Regions from separate parts of the Hyphomicrobium methylovorum genome, predicted to be linked through region 1. Evidence: riboswitches for the same ligand, from Rfam matches in the RefSeq annotation. Region 1 holds a riboswitch; each other region holds the start of a gene.
What was found. Region 1 has a riboswitch for cobalamin ahead of DLM45_RS06540 (TonB-dependent receptor). Riboswitches for the same ligand answer to the same signal wherever they lie in the genome.

Region 1 (4,652 bases):
CCGACGACGGACTCGTTCGCAAATCCTAGGATCCGGCTGCGAACCGTCGCGTCGTTGCGCGTGCCGATCTGATCTTGCTGTTGAACGATATGAATATAGCCGCTCCGGTCGACGTCGCCGGTGACCGGATTGAGGAAGTAATCCTCCGCGTTGCGCCACTCGCGATTGCTGGACGAAATGTAAGAGATGTTACGGAACGACAACGCGGAGCTTGGCGTGTATTCCGTCTTCAACTGTGTGAAGTTGTCTTTGAACCGAATTCGGCTGTCGTAGACGTTATAATTCTTCTCGCGCAGACTTTTGTCGATTTCGCCGTCACGGAAGGGCGTTCCAAAATAACGCATCGGCTTTTGATCGCCGTAGTCGGTCGACAGCGTGAACACGAGATCTGGCGCAGCCTGAAGCCTCAATGCGCCGGAAATTCCAAAATTCTCCGAGTGCCCAAGATCCACCCAGCCTTCCGAAGCGTCTCCCGTGACATCGAAGCGATAGGAGAGCGCTTCATTCAACGGACCAGCGCTATCGAACGAAAGGCGTCGCCCCAGGTTCGAGTCGACGTAAACCTGCGCTTCGTTTTCGTAATGCGTCGTGATCGGCTTCTTGGGAACGACGTTGATCACGCCGCCAATCGCGCCTTGGCCATAGAGAACCGAAGCCGGACCGTGCAAAACCTCGATACGGTCGACGGACCACATGTTGAACGGGAAGGTGACGTTGCCGCGGCCTGGCGATATGCGCGTCCCATCGTAAAGCCGCACGACTGAGCCATTGCCTTGATAGCCGCGGCTGGCGAACGCTTGGCCGTAAACCGGATTGGCAACGCTGCTGAAGCCCGGCGCATTATGCGTAACGGCGTCCGTCACGGTATCTTGGCCGCGGTCGCGCGCGACTTCGCCGGAAATGACACTGACGCTGGCAGGTGTTTCGAGCGGCGTGAGATTGAGGCGGCTACCCGCTGTGGTCGGCACGCTGAGATTGAGGCCAGGCTTGGTCGGCGTATTGACGCCGGTTTGGGCAGGATCAACCACAGGCTCCGCTGGCTGCGTGTTGGTTGACGCCTGGGCCGGAGCCTTTTGCTTGACCGTTGAAGGCTTTTTGGCCTTCGCCATCTTCTTCGGAGACTGTGTGCCGAGCACGGTGACAGGCGGCAGATCACTCGAATTTGGCGCCGCTTGCTGCGCGTTGACGAGGCACGGCGCAAAGACCGAAGCGAGGACGGAAAGGCTTGCACCCGCCGAGAGGCGACGCAGATGCGTCTGGCCATTGGACCGGAGTCCGGAGATTGAATTGAGCATAGGACCTGCGTGACGACGAATGTGGCACGTCACAGCAAGCGAAGGCGTCTCGAGCGCATAGCAAGCTCAAGCCGTCAACGATCAGAACACCCCGTCTGATCCGTGCTCGCGTGTGACCACGACCGTCGGCAGGTCTCCTGGCTCGCGGGTCTTAGCGTCTTGACCTGCCTTCCCGGAACGCAGCTCCAGTGGCGCGAGTGGTCAAGAGCTTGCCGCTTACAGTTGCGGGGGCAGCCGCGGAATTTGGCACAAGGCCATCACCGCATTCCCTATTGATTCCTTGCGGAAACCGACAAGATAGGGTGTCGCCGGATGACACGGCGAGTCAATGCGCGTGCGGTCGAATGGCCGGGGCATGTGCTCAAAGCGTCACAAGCGAGGAAGCTGCGCACGGGATTATCAGTGCGCAGCTGTTTGCACTTAGCCGAGTGACTCGAGGTATTCGTAGACAGCGCGAGCAGGCTCGCCACCCATCTTTGCATGCGTCAGCAACGGAATGCCGTGCGCGCCGGGGGCCTTCGCGGCTTGCGGGTAAGCTTCCAGCGCCGTCTTGACAATATCCAGCCTGCCGAGCATGGCGGCTGCAAAGATATCAAGGCGCGCGCCGTGTTCGATCAGAAGCAGCGCCATGTCTCGGCCGCCGGTGTGAGCGGCTGCACCAAGCCCGGATTCGAAATCTCCGCCGCCCCAATCCCAGCTCGCGTTGACGAGCTTGGGCTCGATCGCAAGCAGCTCTCGCACGCGATCGATATCGCTATGCGCCTTCCGGACGAATTCGCTCACAAGCTCGGGCGCCAATGCGGCAGGCCTCTCCATAGTCCATTCCCTTCAATGATCAGGCGTGCAATTTGAGAGATGTTAGCGACTGCGTCGTTACAACTCTACAGTCTCCGCAGCGCCGTTTGGCCACGGCCGATTGCTACGAGCGGATGCATACTATTTTTTGACAAGGAAAGCGCCGCGATCAGGAACGGGCAATTGGATCGTGACTTTGAGGCCGCCCAGGTCTGATCGGCCAAGCTCAACATCGCCGCCGTACAGCTGAGCGAGATCGCGCACAATCGCCAATCCAAGACCCGAGCCCTGATTGTCGCTTTCCCATTGCGTTCCGATATTGAAAACGATCTTCCACGCTTCAGGCGGCAGGCCTGGGCCATCATCCTCGACGACAAATTTTAGCTGGCGCGAATAATCGCCATCAATCCCGAGGCGAACGACGCTTCGAGCGTGCCTCAAAGCGTTGTCGACGATGTTCGCCAGCAACTCGTTCAAGTCTTCGCGTTCGGCCGCAACCATGACGCGATCCGGAATGTCGTTGCGGATGACGACGCCGCGATCGACATAAAGGCGAGAGAGCGCGGCCGTGACCGCCGTTGCGACGTCGGACAAGGACGACAGGGTACCAGGTCGTGCGCGTGTCGCAGCAATGCGCGCTCGCGCGATCTGATAATCGATATGGCTTTGCATGCGTCGGCATTGGTCGCGGATAACGGAAGCGGTTTCGGTTTCGCCGCGCCGATTGAGCTGCTCCGCCTCATCGACCAGGATTGCCAGAGGCGTCTTCAGACCGTGTGCAATATTTCCCGCTTGCGCGCGCGCCCGTCCGATCTGCTCGCTGGATGACTGCAGCAGACCATTGAGGTCGTCGATCAGCGGCTGAACCTCTTCCGGAAACTTGCCCTTCATCGACGCCGCCGAGCCCGAGCGCACCGCCGCCAGCCCTTCGCGAAGTTGAGAGAACGGGGTCATGGCGTAAAACAACAGCAGCACCGCAGCTGAAATCATGGAAGCGGCAAACCCACCAAGCGACCACAGCAATACATTGTTGAACTGCTGCAGTTCTTGCCGAAGGTGCGCTTCGTCGGTGCCGATAATGAAGTGGACGGGAGACGCGGGTGTGTCCAGCATCCGTGCGCGCTCGGCGATGTGCAGTTTCCCGGTCGGTCCATCGATCATCAGCGTATGCGTTTCGCCGTCAGCGCGCGGTAGCTCCGAAATCGAAAGCGTATCACCTTTAAGCGATCCGGAACGTGCAATGACGCCGCGATTATCCTGGACTTGCCAATAGAAGCCCGAATGCGGTGGTTGATAGCGCGGATCGCTGAGCGGCCGTACGAGCTTGAGTGTGCCGTCAGGTCCGGTTTCCAGCAGCACCTCAAGCTCGTCCAGATGTTCGAGCAGCTCATCGTTGAGCTGCCGTCCAAGGAAGTCTTGAAAGACGAGCGAAAGCGCGATGCCTGCTGAGGCGACACCAAGCACTGCCCAGATCGTGGCTACGAGCATGAGTCGGGAGCGAAGGCTGCGCATTGGAGGGTTCAATCCATACGGTAGCCAAGGCCGCGGACGGTCGTAATGACATCGCGCCCCAGCTTACGCCGCAGCCTGCTGATATAGACCTCGATGGTGTTCGACTCGGTGCTCTGGTCGAGCGAGTAAAGCCGATCGACGAGCTCCTGTTGTGAGATGACGCGTCCCACGCGATGCATGAAGTACGACAGCATCCGCATTTCGAGTGCCGTCAGCTCAATCACACGGCCATCCGCCGTTGCTTTCCCGGCGACAGTATCGAGGGTGATGTCGCGGTTCTGGAGAACAGGATTTCCGCTCCCGGACTTCCGGCGGATCAATGCGCGCAGGCGCGCTACGACCTCTGGCGTGTGGAACGGCTTCGAGAGGTAGTCATCGGCACCGGAGTTAAGGCCTTCGACCTTTTCCGTCCACGTGCCGTGCGCGGTGAGAATGAGCACCGGCAAGTCGCAGCCGCCGCTACGCCAGCGCCGCAGAACGTCTAGGCCCGCGAGAGTAGGGAGGCCGAGGTCGAGCACAGCGGCGTCGAAAGCGCCATCGACGCCCAACGCCCACCCATCCTCTCCATCCTTGGCGTGTTCGACGACGAAGCCTGCATCGCGCAAACCGGCCGATAAGCGCGCCGCGAGTCCATCGTCGTCTTCGACCAGCAGAATACGAATAGGAACGCTCCCGCAGCGCTTTATGGGCCCGAGCTCACGCCAATTTCCGTGCACATGCAGGCTCTTGGAGTGGCGATTTGGCCCAATTCAGGTTGATTTCAGGTAACCGTGTAAAACGCGGCTGGCAACGAGGATGTCGGTCGCATGGTTTCCGGTAGGCTGATCGCGTGGATAGCTGCATTCGCAGGCCCTGGATGCTGGGGGGCGCTTGCGGCCGAAGTAACGATTTCGCAGAGCCAGCTTGAGCATCTGGAAATTCGGCTCGAAGAGGTGCGCGCCGCGAGCGACGAGGCCGTCGCTCTTCTGCCCGGCACGGTCATTCCGCCGACGAACAGTCGCATCGCCGTTCCGTCTCCATTTGCCGGGACTGTGATCTCCGTCGATGTTC
Region 2 (4,652 bases), 500 kb from region 1:
GCGGCGATAACCGATCTCGTCGACTTTTCACAAACACGCGCCCGTCGCACGTTGGACGCACGCGTCTCCCGCGCCATTTCTGTGCTGGAATCCGCTGAGCCCGACACTCTCGTGTCCGTCACCAACGCAGCGCAGGCGGCAGGTCTCTCGGTCTCTCGCTTGCAGCATCTCTTCAGCGAAGAGATGGGCGTTTCGTTCCGGCGCTATCGTGCCTGGGTTCGCATGCTTCGCGCAATCGATGAAATCGCTGCTGGCTCAAGCTTCACCGAAGCAGCACACGCCGCAGGCTTTGCCGACCAATCCCACTTCGCTCACGATTTCCGGAAAACATTCGGTGCGCCTGCGTCCCGAAGCTTGACGAACGTTCGCGTATAGAGCCGCCGCCTTTCCGGAACGAATAGGCTCAGGTCTTCTTTTTCTTCGTGGCGTTCGCTTCACGCTCGAGCAGCACCTGCTTGCGCTCGACGCCCCATCGATAGCCTGAAATACCGCCGTCGCTGCGAATAACGCGGTGGCAAGGAATGGCAAGAGCGATCTCATTCGCTGCACAGGCGCCAGCAACTGCGCGCACCGCTTTCGGCATACCGATCTGTGCAGCGATCTCGGCGTATGTTGCCGTCATGCCGAATGGAATTTCTCGGAGCGCCTGCCAGACGCGATGCTGAAAGGCCGTGCCGCGAATGTCGAGCGGAAGATTGAAATCCTTCCCGGGCCTTTCGACCAAGCCGACGACCTGAGCAACGATGGCTTCGAATTCGCTGTCGCCCCCGATCAGAGTCGCATTGGGAAAGCGGCGCTCAAGATCGTGCACGAGTTCGCGCGGATCATCACTCAGAGTTATCGCCGAAATGCCTTTGGCGCTCGCCGCAACCAGAACAGCGCCAAGCGAACACTGCCCCACCGCGAACCGAATTTCGGTATTGGCTCCGCCAGAGCGGAAGTCAGTCGGCGTCATGCCAAGCACGTCCGGCGCGTCGGCATAAAAGCGGCCGCTGGAATTAAACCCCGCGTCGTATAACGCCTCTGTCACAGAAGAACTCTGCTTGAGATTATCTCGAACGCGCTTCTGGCGATTTGCAATTGCGTAGGCCTTTGGTGTCACTCCGGTGACGATCTTGAAAATGCGATGGAAGTGAAACGAGCTAAGACCAGCATTGGCGGCAAGGGTTTCGAGACTCGGCTGATCGTCCGCAGTCTCGATTGTGCGACACGCAGCCGCGATCATCTCCGCGTAGTGTTTATGAAGCGGCGGCTCCGTCGGCCGGCAGCGCTTACACGGCCGAAAGCCAGCGGCTTCTGCATCCGCAGCAGACGCATAGAATCGGACGTTCTCACGCTTGGCCAGACGCGATGGGCACGCAGGCCGACAAAAGACACCTGTCGTCGCAACCGAATAAACGAACTGGCCGTCAAAGCTGGCGTCGCGTGTTTTCACGGCGTTCCAACACGTCTCATCCGTCATCGAAGACGATTTCAGAGTCTTGGATTTCGGAACCGCGAGGGCCATTGCCGTTGCTCTCTCTGCCAACATGCATGAAACATAGGAGCTTGCCGCATACTCTGCACTTCGTTCCTTGCGATCAAATCAATTGGCACGACGGAGCCCAAAGCGCGGGGTGTTGCTAGAGACACAACCGCTCAAACAATCGGCCGACGTCAATTGACAGGCCTATTGATATGGCCAATCTGTTCACGTCGGTTCCCTTCGGGGAAACAATAGGGAATGCGGTACTGGCTCTCGCCAAAAGCCGCAGCTGCCCCCGCAACTGTAAGCGGCGAGACGTCGGCGATATTACCACTGGGAGCGAGAGTTTCTGGGAAGGTAGTCCGGAAGTCTAAGACCCGCGAGCCAGGAGACCTGCCGACAGTCGTGGTCACACGCGAGAACGCGTCGGGCGGGGTGCCTCGATCGTTGGCGAATGAACGCGTCCGCGCGCTCAAACGGCTTCGCTCGCGGTGACGTGCCCATTTGTACGTCAGGACTGTCATGTCTTCTCTGTTTTCTCGCGCGGGCTCCGTTTCCGAACGGCGTCGCTTGCTCGCCTCAATTTCCTTTGTCGCTCTCTCTTCTTGCTTCGGATTTAGCGCAAGCGCACAGGACGCATCGCCGCCAGCCGAGGAAGGGACGCCAAGCGCGAACTCTTCGTCCGTTCCACTACCGAGCGTCGTCGTCTCGACCCAGCAAAAAAAGAAGCCAACGACCAAGAAGAAAAAAGTCGTTCAATCGCCCGCGGCGGAAGCTTCTGAGAATCCAACCGTTGTGGGCAACAACGGCAATGAAACCGATGCCACGAATGAGTCCAGGGAAACAAATCCGTCTGGCCTGAACCTTTCGAAGCCCGCAACGAGCGGCAGCCGCCTCGGCCTAACGCCTCTCGAAACGCCCGCCAGCGTCGAAGTGATCTCTGGCGAGACGATCCGCGAACGGGGCCAGACGAGCGTCGTCGATGCCGTTACGCAGAACGCGGCTGGCTTTACATCTACGGCTTCTCCAGGCAACGGCGGAACCGGTCTCGCAACGCGCGGCTTCTCGGGCCACGGTTCCGTCATGCAGCTCTACGACGGCACACGCATGTACGTCGGTTCTGGCACCGTTACATTTCCATTCAACACCTGGACTGCGGATCGCATCGAAGTTCTGCGTGGACCGGCATCCGTGCTCTATGGCGAAGGTGCAATCGGCGGCGTCATCAACGTCGTTCCGAAAAAGCCGACGGACTATTTCGTCAACGAAGCGGAAGTCGCCGTCGGCACGGATTTTTCGCGTCGTATCGGGCTCGGTTCCGGCGGACCGATCAACGACCGGCTGTCGTACCGGATCGACGTTGCGGGCGAACAGTCTGATGGCTGGCTAAAGCAGGAAGGCGAGTTTCAGAATCTAGCCTTGTCTGGTGCCGTTAAGCTCAAGGCCGCGCCGGGACTGACATTCACTCTATCGAACGACTACGGCTACCAGGAGCCATTGCGCTACTTCGGTATGCCATTCATCGACGGGCGTATGGATAAACGCATCCGCTTCAAGAATTTCAACGTCGAGGACAGCGAGGTCCGTTATCGCGACAACTGGACTCAATTCAAGACAGAGTGGCAGGCAAACGACGCTCTCACATTCCGCAACACCGCCTATCGGCTCACCAGCCATCGGCATTGGCGCAATATCGAAAACTACGCCTATGTCTCTAATCTCGCTGATCCCCATTATGGCCAGATCAAGCGCGACGACTATATCGAGATCTACCACAATCAGGAGCAGATCGGTGATCGCTTCGACGCAACGCTCAGGCACTCGCTCTTCGGCATGAAGAACGAAGTCGTCGCGGGTTTCGACGTCAATAAGATCAATTTCCTGCACTCGAACAATTCGCCGTACAGCGGCACGAGCTGGGTTAATCCGTACAATTTCAATTCGGGATCGTTCTACGATCCAATCAATCTTCCCCCGACCGTTGCGAGCTTCAAGACAGATACCTTCCAGTATTCGCTGTTCGCTGAAGATCGTCTGGCCGTCACCGAAAAGCTCGCGCTTGTCGGCGGCATTCGTCTGGAACGTCCATCCATTGAGCGGATGAGCCTGATAACCGGAAAGGGCTTCGATAAGGACTTCTCGGCCGTCTCATGGCGCGCTGGTGCCGTCTACACGTGGCAGCCTGGTCTCGCGTTCTACGGTTCGTACTCGACCGCGGTCGACGCGCTGGGCAACCTCATCACGCTCTCGCAAGCGCAGGTTCCTTTCGATCTGGCGACGGGTCGGCAAGTCGAGGTTGGCGTCAAGCAGGACTTCTGGAACGGTCGCGGAGAGTGGACGTTCGCGGCCTACGATATCGTCAAGAAAAACTTGCTGACGCAGGACCCGAACAACTCGCAGATCACGCAGCAGGTGGGACAGCAATCGTCACGCGGTTTGGAACTATCTGCAGCGCTGCAGCTCACCGACACGCTTCGGGCAGAGGGCAACATCGCAGTGCTTCAAGCGCAATATGACGAGTTCTGGGTGAACGGAGTTTCCTACGCAGGAAAGGTGCCGACGAACGTTCCGCAGCAAGTCGCAAATCTCTGGTTGAAGTGGAATTTCGCACCGCGTTGGGATCTGATCGGCGGCGTTCGCTGGGTTGGAACAACTTATAACGATCAGGCAAACCGCAGTTCGCGCCCGGACTACGTGCTCTTTAATGCAGGGATCGATTACGCGGTGACGGAGAACAGCACGCTGTCTGTCCGCGGATACAACCTCACCGACGAGATCTATGCCACGGGCGGCGGTGCCAACTCTGACGGTTCGACGCGAAGCTGGACGCTCGGCCGTCCACGTTCCGCCGAAGTTGCGTACCGCATCAAATTCTGAATGACATCACTGGGCGGGCCACATACGGGCTCGCCCGGTTAAGCCCACACAATATTCGTTGAGAGCTATGTTAACAGGCACCAAAACGGCCATCCGAGCTGGCAAGCGTGCGCTTTATTTCGCGCACCGCTGGCTTGGAATTATCACGTGTATATTCTGCTTGATCTGGTTCATCTCGGGTCTCGTCATGGTCTACGTGCAGTTCCCTGCGTGGACCGAAGCGGAACGTCTCGCAACATTGCACCCAATCGATGTCGAGAAGATCGCGCGGACGCCAGATGAGGCGCTGGCCGTCGCAGGACTGAAAGCA
Region 3 (4,652 bases), 490 kb from region 1:
AGGTAGAAGCGCGCGATCAAGTCGTTGGGATCGGCGCGCAGAGCAATGTCGAACTCGGCCTTCGCGCGTGCGTTGACCCAGCCGCCGTTCGCGATAACGATAGCTTCGCCCAACGCGACGTGAAGCATGATATTTTCTGGATCGTTGGCGATCGCGCGTTCGAGTGCTGAAATGCTCGCGTTGGCAAATCCGGTCTGCAGCAGAGTGCCACCGATGATCTCCCATTGCGTGCGTGCATTCTTTTCAACCAGCAGAGACGGAAGCGCTGGAATGCCTTTGATTGCGGTGGGAAGCGTTGTTGCGCCGCTGTTGAGCGGACCGGTGAGCTGGTAAACCGTGAGCGGAGCCGGGTGCGTGATTGCCGGTATCAGCACAACGCTCGCAGCTGCGCCGATGCCGATAGACATCATCCCGATAACAAGTTGCCGAACCGACAGTCGAGCTTTCATGGGCGTCCAACCAATCTCGTTTTGGACGCCGTTTATACGCCACTCATTCAAACATGTAAATCATTTGCATGTTATGGTGAGCAGTCTGCCGCACCGCGTCGGATGGCGGAGAAGTCGACCGTTTCAGACCTCGCAGGTCGCTTTCAATTCGGCGGGGTTGAGGACGGCGGGTCTGGATCGAGGTCGAGAAGTCTTGCAAGCGCACGTTTCGGCCGAATCAGGTCTTCAAGCGTGTACTGATCGAGAGAGGCCAGAAATGCATTCGTTGCATCATGCAGGGCGCGGCGAAGGATGCAGGCCGGTTGGATGCGGCAATAGCCCGGTTGGTTCATGCAACCGATAACGTCCAGTTCCTGCTCGGTATCGCGTATGACGGTGCCGACGTTGATTTGCTGCGGGCGGCGGAGCAGCCGGAAGCCGCCCTTTTTACCTTGCACCGTCTCGAGATACCCAAGCTGCCCCAGGTGATGCACCACCTTCATCAGATGGCTCCGGGAAATGTCGAACCGCTCTGCGATCTCGCTGATGGTCGACAGTTCAGCCCCCTTCAACCCTGCGTGCATAAGAACGCGCAAGGAATAGTCGGCATGAAGTGTCAATCGCATCCGGGTCGCCTTGAGGTGAGTCGAGATAGCACAAACATATAATCCCTATCGATGTTTTACAAGGAAGCTACGGCGATCCCCCGCATCGCTCCACCCGGACGGAAGTCCGAGCCTTCTCAGCATAGTGACAAATCCGCATCTAGCCCGACGGCCGATATATGCTCAGCCTCGAAGGCCAATTGACTTACCCGAGGCGGTAACTTTGAATGGCCGCGTGACGGTGTTGCAACAGGTGAAAAGCTTGCTGCAACAAGAGGGAATGCGGTGCGACACGCCAGTGTCAATGCCGCGACTGCCCCCGCAACTGTAAGCGGCAAGCTTACTCCTGATATGCCACTGAAGCCTCGGAAGAGGCCCGGGAAGGCGGGAGAAAGCGCCAGAGCCGCGAGTCAGGAGACCTGCCGCCACAAGCTGCCCATCTTCCGTGCGTGGGGCGCGGCAGAACGGAGTCCCGTAGCGGCGGCTGATGTGTCAACCGAAGGGGAGTCACGTCAGGTCATGAATGTCGCGTGGTGGGGAATTTTTGTTTTAACGGAACCTGAGTCGCGCGTGGCATAGCGGCCGCGCCGTAAGTCCGTTCGCCCTTAATCGCGACTGTTCACCTGCCCTGCGCTCCCTCTTCGGTCGAATCCACCGAGGGGGACTTTATGTTGCGCCGAACCAGTATTTGCGCCGCCAGTGCGGCACTCGCGAGTATGTCGATCAGCTTCGCGGCCGTTGAAGCACACGCCCAGTCGACCGACTTGGCGACCACCGAATTGCCCCCGATCGTCGTCGAAGGTGCAACCGTCGAAAAGCCGAAGATCGCCGTGAGGCGTGCGGCTGGAAAGGACGTTGTCGTCGGCGTGCCGCCGTCCAATTCGGATGCCCCGCCCGTCGCCGTAGACGGGGGCGAGGGAGGAGCGGGCGCTTCGGCAACCGAAACCATCAGCGGCGTGCCGGCCGACCAAATCGGCTCGTCCGTCACCGTCATTTCCGCGGCCCAGTTGAAGGCGCAAGAAATACGCTACGTCGCCGACGCGCTGCGAAGCCAGCCCGGCGTCTCAGTCAGCCGCACGGGCAGTCCAGGTAGCTTGACGCAAGTCCGCATCCGTGGCGCCGAAGGAAATCAAACACTCGTCTTGATCGACGGCATCGACGCGTCCGACACGGCAAATGGCGAATTCGATTTTTCCAACCTTCTCGTTGACGATATCGATCGCATCGAAATCATCCGCGGCGGCCAGAGCGGCATCGGCGGATCGAAGGCCATCGGCGGCGTAATCAACGTCATCACGAAGAACGGCAAAGGCCCGTTGACGGTCGTAGCACGCGCCGAAGGCGGCAGCATGGGAACGCGGGAAGCCTTCGCACGCGTCTCGGCTGGCAACGACAAAGTTTGGTTCTCTCTCAGCGGCGGTTCTCGCGAGGTCGACGGCTTCGACATCTCGCCCGTTGGTCATGAGAACGACCCGACGCGAATCAGCACGCTGAACGTGCGTGGCGGCGCGCAGCTCTTGAAGGGTGTGACGCTCGACTTCACGCTCCACCACATCGATAAGAATCTTAAGTACGACGATTTCGGTTATGCGCCCGGCCAGCCATACTTGATGGCGATTGACGGCAATTTCCATAACAAGACGAGCATCTGGCTGAGCGGCGCCAATCTGACGTGGGACTCGTTTGACGGCGCATTCACGCAGGTCTTGCGCGCAACGCGCAATACGACCAGCTCTCATGACGGTGGTGACTACGGCCCCTCGACAAACGAAAGCGAAGCCAACAAGTTCGGTTATCTCGCGACGTATCGCTTCGGTGCCAGAGACTTCCGCAACAGCGTGACCGGCATGGCCCAGTATGAGGACGAAGCCTTCACGCCGATTTCGCTTTATACGGATGGCCTCGAACGCAAACGCGATCGCATGGCGTACGTCGGCGAATATCGCGGCGAATATTTCGACCGTTTGTTCCCTACCGTTAGCGTCCGGCATGACGACAACGATAGCTTCGCAGACTACACGACGTGGCACGCGGCCGTGTCTCTGCGGCTTCCCGAGATCGGCGCCCGCCCGCACGCGAGCGTCGGCACGGCTGTGACATTGCCGGGAATGTACGAACAGTTTGGTAGTATTCTCGGCCAGTTCCAGGGCAATCCGAACCTGCTGCCGGAAGAGTCGTTCGGCTGGGATGCTGGCGTCGAGTTCACAACGTGGAACGGTCGTGCAGTCCTCGACGTGACGTACTTCAACGCCAATCTGACGAATGAAATCACCGGCATTCGGGTCGGCGGGATCTATACGCCAATCAACCTCAACGGCGAAAGCGAACGGCAGGGCGTGGAAATATCCGGCCGTGCAATGCTAACGCCGGATCTCAGCGTCGGTATGAGCTATACGCGGCTGCTGGCTTACGAACCAAACGGACTTACAGAAATTCGCCGTCCGCGAAATGCCGGCCGTGCAGACCTCAACTATTCGTTCAACGACAAGCGCGGAAATCTCAATCTGGCGGCCATCTACAACGGCACAACGATCGATAACGCATATATGCCTGACTACACGCCCGTGCGTGTGAGCCTGGACTCCTACTGGCTCGTCAACGCGACGGCCTCGTACAAGCTCATGCCTGGCGTCGAATCGTATGTTCGCGTCGAGAACTTGCTCAACGAGAACTATCAGGAAGTGTACGGCTACGCGACGCCGGGTGTCGCCGCATACGCTGGCATGCGCTTCACCTTCGAGGAACTCCAGAGCAAAGCCTGGGCCGAAGGCAGATAATAACGGACCCTCCCGTCCGTCCATAAGCAGGCGCGGTTGATGTCGAAAGGCGTCAACCGTGCCGGCGAAATGGGCACCAAGGTTCTCACAATTCGGAAACAGCGTGCGCTCAAGTTGACTTGGCGTTCGCGCGCGCCAGCAAGGCTGCGAAATCTAAACGCCACTGCTCGGTGCCTTCCGCGATGGCCCGATAGACAGCGGCGCCGATCGCTTCCCCAGCCGCAGTATGCATTCCGGCGTGCGCGTCACACGGTTCTCCGATTGGCGCAGCGATGACGATGCAATCCGTACCCGTGCCGGTAATCGCCACGCCAGCCCGGCGCGCGCCCGAATCGAGAACGGCCGTGGTCCGTGCCGAGGCGACAATCGATACCCCTTCGATCAGCGCCGCCTGTGACAACGGACGGTCCACATGCGCGAGGATGTTTATCGTCCCGAACGGAATGGGCTCGCTCAGCCGTTGACCCACACGCTCCCCGTTGGACAGTCCGACCGTTGCTAGGCACGTCGCCGTGACGTCCTCGACCGTGACTTGCGCCAGGTGGTGAGCCTCGATCGTGCGCGACGTCGCCATCGCGACGGCATCCGCTAGGGAGGCTGCGGCGAGCCGTTCCGAAATCAGCGCAATCGGGTCCGCGTCGAGCGGAAGATCGGCATTGCGAAGCTCGATCCATGCAACTGTTGCGGTCGTCTGAAATCCCGGCCGCGTGAGAGACCAACTGAGAACGTGGTGAACTTCAGGAAAGGATGCGACGAGGAATGGCGGGTCGCAGCGAAGATCGAACGGCAGGTCCATTTGCAAGGCAACTCATAACAGGCGATTGTGGGGGCGATCACTCAGG
Region 4 (4,652 bases), 910 kb from region 1:
CGAACTTTCCATCAAGCGCGCGAACGATCCCATCAAGCTCGGTTCGATCGAGCACGTGCAGTCCGTCGCGAATACTGAGTTCCTTCACGTCGCAAAGAAATGCATCGATACAAACGAGAGCGTCCGCCGTCGTCATTCCCCGCTCAAGGCCACACTGCTTCGCAATGCCTGCGCGAAGCGCGGCGTCAACGATCTCCGCGGAGAGTGCCGCGCGCCGTCGAGGATCAAGACCATCAGCCGACGAAAATTCATCAACCAGTCGCTCGACTTCGTTGAGCTGAGTGGAAAGCCCTGCTTCGATCATCGGCGGAGGCTTGTGTCCCAACGTCACCGCCGCGATGCGCCGCTTCGCCTGCGCCGCCTCACCTGGATCGTTGACAATGAACGGATAGACCAGCGGCACCGCACCGAGAATGGCACGCGGTGCGCAAGCCTCGCTTCCCGCGATTGCCTTGCCCGGCAACCATTCCAGCGTGCCATGCGCGCCGAGATGGATCAGCGCATCGATTTTTCCAACGTTCCGAAGCCAAAGATAGAACGCAACATAGCTGTGCCGTGGCGGAGTCGTCGGATCATGATACAGCGCCTTGCGGTCGTGCGACGACCCGCGCTCCGGCTGAAGTCCGAGAACGAAATTTCCGAACCGTAAAGCGCGGATAGCGAATGCACCCTGCGTAAGCAGATCGTCGTCTTCCGGTTCACCCCAAGCCGACGTCACCTCGTCTCGGAACGCACGCGGCAACTCGGAAAACGCACGCTTATAGGCGTCGAGCGGCCACGATTCCGAGCTCGTCTGCAAACTCGAAACAAGTGCATGCAGATCGTCCGGAAAATCAGAAACGGCGTATCCCTCAGCAACCAGCCGAGCGGCGATCGAAGCTGCGCTTGCGATTCCATCCAAACCAACGGCATGCGCGATTTGATCCGGTCGCCCCGGATACGTCGAAAGCATCAGCGCCACGCGCCGTTCGCGCGCCGGCAGAGATTTTAACCGCGCCCAAGACGCAGCAAGATCGGCAACATGCGCAATGCCGTGAGCATATGGAACATGCCGCAGAAGCGCAGGCCCAGCATCGCCGTTCAGAGCTTGAGGCTCCTTGAACGAAATAACGCCCGCAAAAATCCTGCCGTCGAGTTCCGGCAGAACGACGTGCATCGCAAGGTCGGACGCACTGACGCCGCGCTGTGATTGATTCCACAAGGTCTCCGGCGCGTTCGTCATCGCTACCTGCAGCACTGGACAATCGCCAGCGTCGAGCGGAGACGTATCATCCTCGCGCGCCGAAAACGCCGTCGCGTTGACGACCACGCTTGGATTGAGCCGCTTCAGTTCGCCCGCAAGCCAGACAGCCGCGTCAGGCGCGCGCAAACTCGGCACGTAGAGTAACGTCGCTCCCATGCCGCGCGCTTCGAGCGCTTCTGCGAGCTTCTCGATCGGCGCAATATCACCAGCCGTCAGGTGTGAACGATAGAAAACGATAGCGGCAGAAGCCCCAGCCGTCTTGCCCGCATCCGCAGCACGATAACACCCGAATTGCGGCGTCGTGCGAACCTCTGGCATTGGCGAAGCTTCGCCGCGTGCGCGCGACAGCAAGCTTCGGAGAGCACTGCGCACATTCTCCGCGCCACCGTCATCGAGTAACGCTTCGAGACGTGCGAGATCATCAGCTGCAACAGTCGAAAGTGCCGCAAGACGCATATCGGGACGGCCATCGCCAGGCACGATTGCCAGCGCGACGCCCAACTCGCGACACCTGCGGCTCAACTGTTCGCCGCCGTAGCGCCAATAATCGAGCCCACCAAGCAGCCGCACCAGAACCGCACGCGATCCCTTCACAGTCGCGTCGAGAAACAGATCGACCGACATCGGGTGCCGCAACGTATTGAGGTTTGCGAAGCTCAAGCTCGGACGCTCGTCCTGCGGCACATCGCAAAATGCTGCCGCGGCCATCGCCAAATCGGAGTCTGAAAACGACAGGACGACGAGATCTGCCGGCGCGAGCGCGAGATCCTGAGGCGCAGCGGCCTCATCGAGATCCCGACTCTCGCGCACGACCAGATGCATTAGCCAGCGCCCGTGAGAGCGCGCGCAATCGCGTCACGGTTCAGTCCCTTCTGGCCAATGACGACCAGACGCCCGATACGTTTTTCTTCCGCGGTCCAGGCGCGTTCATAGCGCGTATCGACCCGCTCGCCGACGCCTTGCAGCAGAAGCCGCATCGGCTTGCCCTGGACTGCCGCATATCCCTTGATGCGGAGCACATCATGCGTCTTCGCCACATCCTGAGCCCGCGCCGTGAGATCGGCTGGCGACGTCAGTTCCGGCACCTCGACAATGAACGTCTCGAAATCGTCGTGGTCATGATCGGGCATATCGTCATGATGCGACGGTCGGGCGGCGAGATCGTTCTCAGCGGCGGCCGAAAGACCGAGCAGCACACTCGGCGCCACGCGTCCCTCACGCGTCGCCACGATCTTGATCGCGCGCGGCACGCTATTCTTGATTTCGGCAGAAACGGACGCCGCTTCATCGTCCGTCAGAAGATCCGTCTTATTCAGCACGATGAGATCGGCGCAGAGCAGCTGATCCTCGTAAACCTCTTCAAGCGGATTGTCGTGATCGATGGACTCGTCTTCCGCACGCTGCGCAGCAACCTTCTCAGGATCGTCGGCAAAGCGACCCGCGCGAACAGCCGGACCGTCAACCACGGTCACAACTCCATCCACCGTCACGCGATTGCGAATATCCGGCCACTCGAACGCCTTGAGCAACGGCTTCGGCAGAGCCAAACCCGACGTCTCGACGATGATGTGATCCGGAGCGGGACTACGCGACAGCAATGCTTCGAGCGTCGGCACGAAATCGTCCGCGACCGTGCAGCAAAGGCAACCGTTCGTCAGCTCGACGATATTCTCTTCCGGGCAGTTCTCGATACCGCACGAGCGCAGAATGGTGCCGTCCACACCGACGTCACCGAACTCGTTGACGATCAGCGCCAATCTCCGCCCCTCAGCATTTTCGAGAGCATGACGAACGAGCGTCGTCTTTCCCGAACCAAGAAAACCGGTGACGATCGTAATAGGAACCTTACGCGGGCTCATGCAGCAGTCTCCTGGCCGGATTTATGGTGCGGGCGTGGCGGCGAGGGAAATGGTCTGCAGCACCGGACAACGGTTCGCATCTTAACCTTTCCGCGCCCCACCGGCGCCGGTTTCAATAAATGATGGCAGGTTTCCTGGCTCGCGGGTCGCGGCATCCGGCAACCTTCCCGGGACGTATCCCAGTGGTACATTTGCTGGATGCTCGCCGCTTACAGTTGCGGGGGCAGCTGCGGAGTGAAACCGCATTCCCTTAGAACCCTCTTGCGAGGGACCATCGCCTCAACGGATAAGTGACGCCCCATGCTTCGTCAATCGCCAAGCGCCGCAACGGTAACCCCATGCCGCCTTCCATGACGTGCCCCCCGCTAACACTCGTTCTGGGCGGCGCACGTTCAGGCAAGAGCACGCATGCCGAGCGTCTATTGACCGCACTGCCCCCGCCTTGGGCCTATGTCGCAACGGCCGAAGCTTTCGACGATGAAATGCGCGATCGGATTGCAACCCATCGCGCACGCCGCGGCGCCGGTTGGCAGCAATTCGAAGTGCCCCTGGACCTTGCCGACGCTTTGGCTAACCAGACCGCATCCCTCCCCTGCCTTGTCGATTGCCTGACGCTCTGGCTCTCGAACTTGATGCACGCCGAAAGAAACATCCCGCACGAAACCGACCTCTTGATCGCCGCACTCGCCAAACGGACCGCACCCTGTATCATGGTGTCGAACGAGGTAGGCCTCGGCATCGTGCCCGACAACGCGCTGGCGCGCCGCTTTCGCGACGAAGCCGGACGATTGAACCAACGCCTCGCAACCGTCGCCGACCGCGTGCTCTTCATCGCCGCAGGTCTTCCGCTGACACTGAAAGGCTAATCGTGACCGAGAACCATACGACGACCGAAGACGCCGATCGCCACAAAGCGAAGATGGCGAAACGCAAAGCCCTGCAGGATGCGGAAGTCGCGTCCAAAACGGTCGAAAAAGGTGTGCTGCTCATTCACACCGGCCCCGGCAAGGGCAAATCGACGGCGGCGTTCGGCCTCGTGTTGCGTGCACTCGGGCACGGCTGGAAAGTCGGCGTCGTGCAGTTCATCAAGGGTGCGTGGCACACCGGCGAACGTACCGCGCTCGAACGCTTCGGTGATCAGGTTTCCTGGCACACGATGGGAGAAGGCTTCACCTGGGAGACGCAGGACAAGGCGCGAGACATCGCCGCCGCTGAACGCGCTTTCGCCAAGGTCAAGGAGTTGATGGCCGATCCCGAAATTCGTTTGCTAATCCTGGACGAATTGAACATCGCCCTGCGCTACGATTATCTGCCGCTCGACGACGTCATAGAAACACTCCGGAACCGTCGCGCCGATTTGCACGTCGTCGTTACGGGCCGCAACGCCAAACCGGAATTGATCGCACTGGCTGATGGCGTGACGGAGATGGGCGCCACGAAGCACCACTTCGCCGCTGGCATCAAGGCACAGCAGGGTATCGAGTTCTAAAGGCATGCCCGCACGCGCGCTGATGTTCGTAGGCACAGGCTCCGACGTCGGCAAATCGCTG

Region 2: another riboswitch for cobalamin. It lies ahead of DLM45_RS04265 (TonB-dependent receptor); the one in region 1 lies ahead of DLM45_RS06540 (TonB-dependent receptor).
Region 3: another riboswitch for cobalamin. It lies ahead of DLM45_RS04295 (TonB-dependent receptor plug domain-containing protein); the one in region 1 lies ahead of DLM45_RS06540 (TonB-dependent receptor).
Region 4: another riboswitch for cobalamin. It lies ahead of cobW (cobalamin biosynthesis protein CobW); the one in region 1 lies ahead of DLM45_RS06540 (TonB-dependent receptor).

What each region holds. Positions count from the first base shown of each region.
Region 1 is NZ_QHJE01000001.1:1,338,629-1,343,280, reverse strand. It holds gene DLM45_RS06540 (TonB-dependent receptor) at 1-1,295, opposite strand, end outside; cobalamin riboswitch at 1,406-1,604, opposite strand; gene DLM45_RS06535 (ankyrin repeat domain-containing protein) at 1,716-2,111, opposite strand; gene DLM45_RS06530 (sensor histidine kinase) at 2,232-3,578, opposite strand; gene DLM45_RS06525 (response regulator transcription factor) at 3,611-4,264, opposite strand; gene DLM45_RS06520 (efflux RND transporter periplasmic adaptor subunit) at 4,409-4,652, shown strand, end outside.
Region 2 is NZ_QHJE01000001.1:843,613-848,264, reverse strand. It holds gene DLM45_RS04275 (helix-turn-helix domain-containing protein) at 1-375, shown strand, start outside; gene ada (bifunctional DNA-binding transcriptional regulator/O6-methylguanine-DNA methyltransferase Ada) at 404-1,507, opposite strand; cobalamin riboswitch at 1,680-1,880, shown strand; gene DLM45_RS04265 (TonB-dependent receptor) at 1,988-4,342, shown strand; gene DLM45_RS04260 (PepSY domain-containing protein) at 4,410-4,652, shown strand, end outside.
Region 3 is NZ_QHJE01000001.1:850,356-855,007, reverse strand. It holds gene DLM45_RS04305 (tetratricopeptide repeat protein) at 1-449, opposite strand, end outside; gene DLM45_RS04300 (RrF2 family transcriptional regulator) at 593-1,054, opposite strand; cobalamin riboswitch at 1,256-1,474, shown strand; gene DLM45_RS04295 (TonB-dependent receptor plug domain-containing protein) at 1,702-3,810, shown strand; gene DLM45_RS04290 (adenosylcobinamide amidohydrolase) at 3,920-4,606, opposite strand.
Region 4 is NZ_QHJE01000001.1:2,246,972-2,251,623, reverse strand. It holds gene cobN (cobaltochelatase subunit CobN) at 1-2,065, opposite strand, end outside; gene cobW (cobalamin biosynthesis protein CobW) at 2,065-3,102, opposite strand; cobalamin riboswitch at 3,210-3,393, opposite strand; gene cobU (bifunctional adenosylcobinamide kinase/adenosylcobinamide-phosphate guanylyltransferase) at 3,441-3,968, shown strand; gene cobO (cob(I)yrinic acid a,c-diamide adenosyltransferase) at 3,971-4,591, shown strand; gene DLM45_RS10885 (cobyric acid synthase) at 4,596-4,652, shown strand, end outside.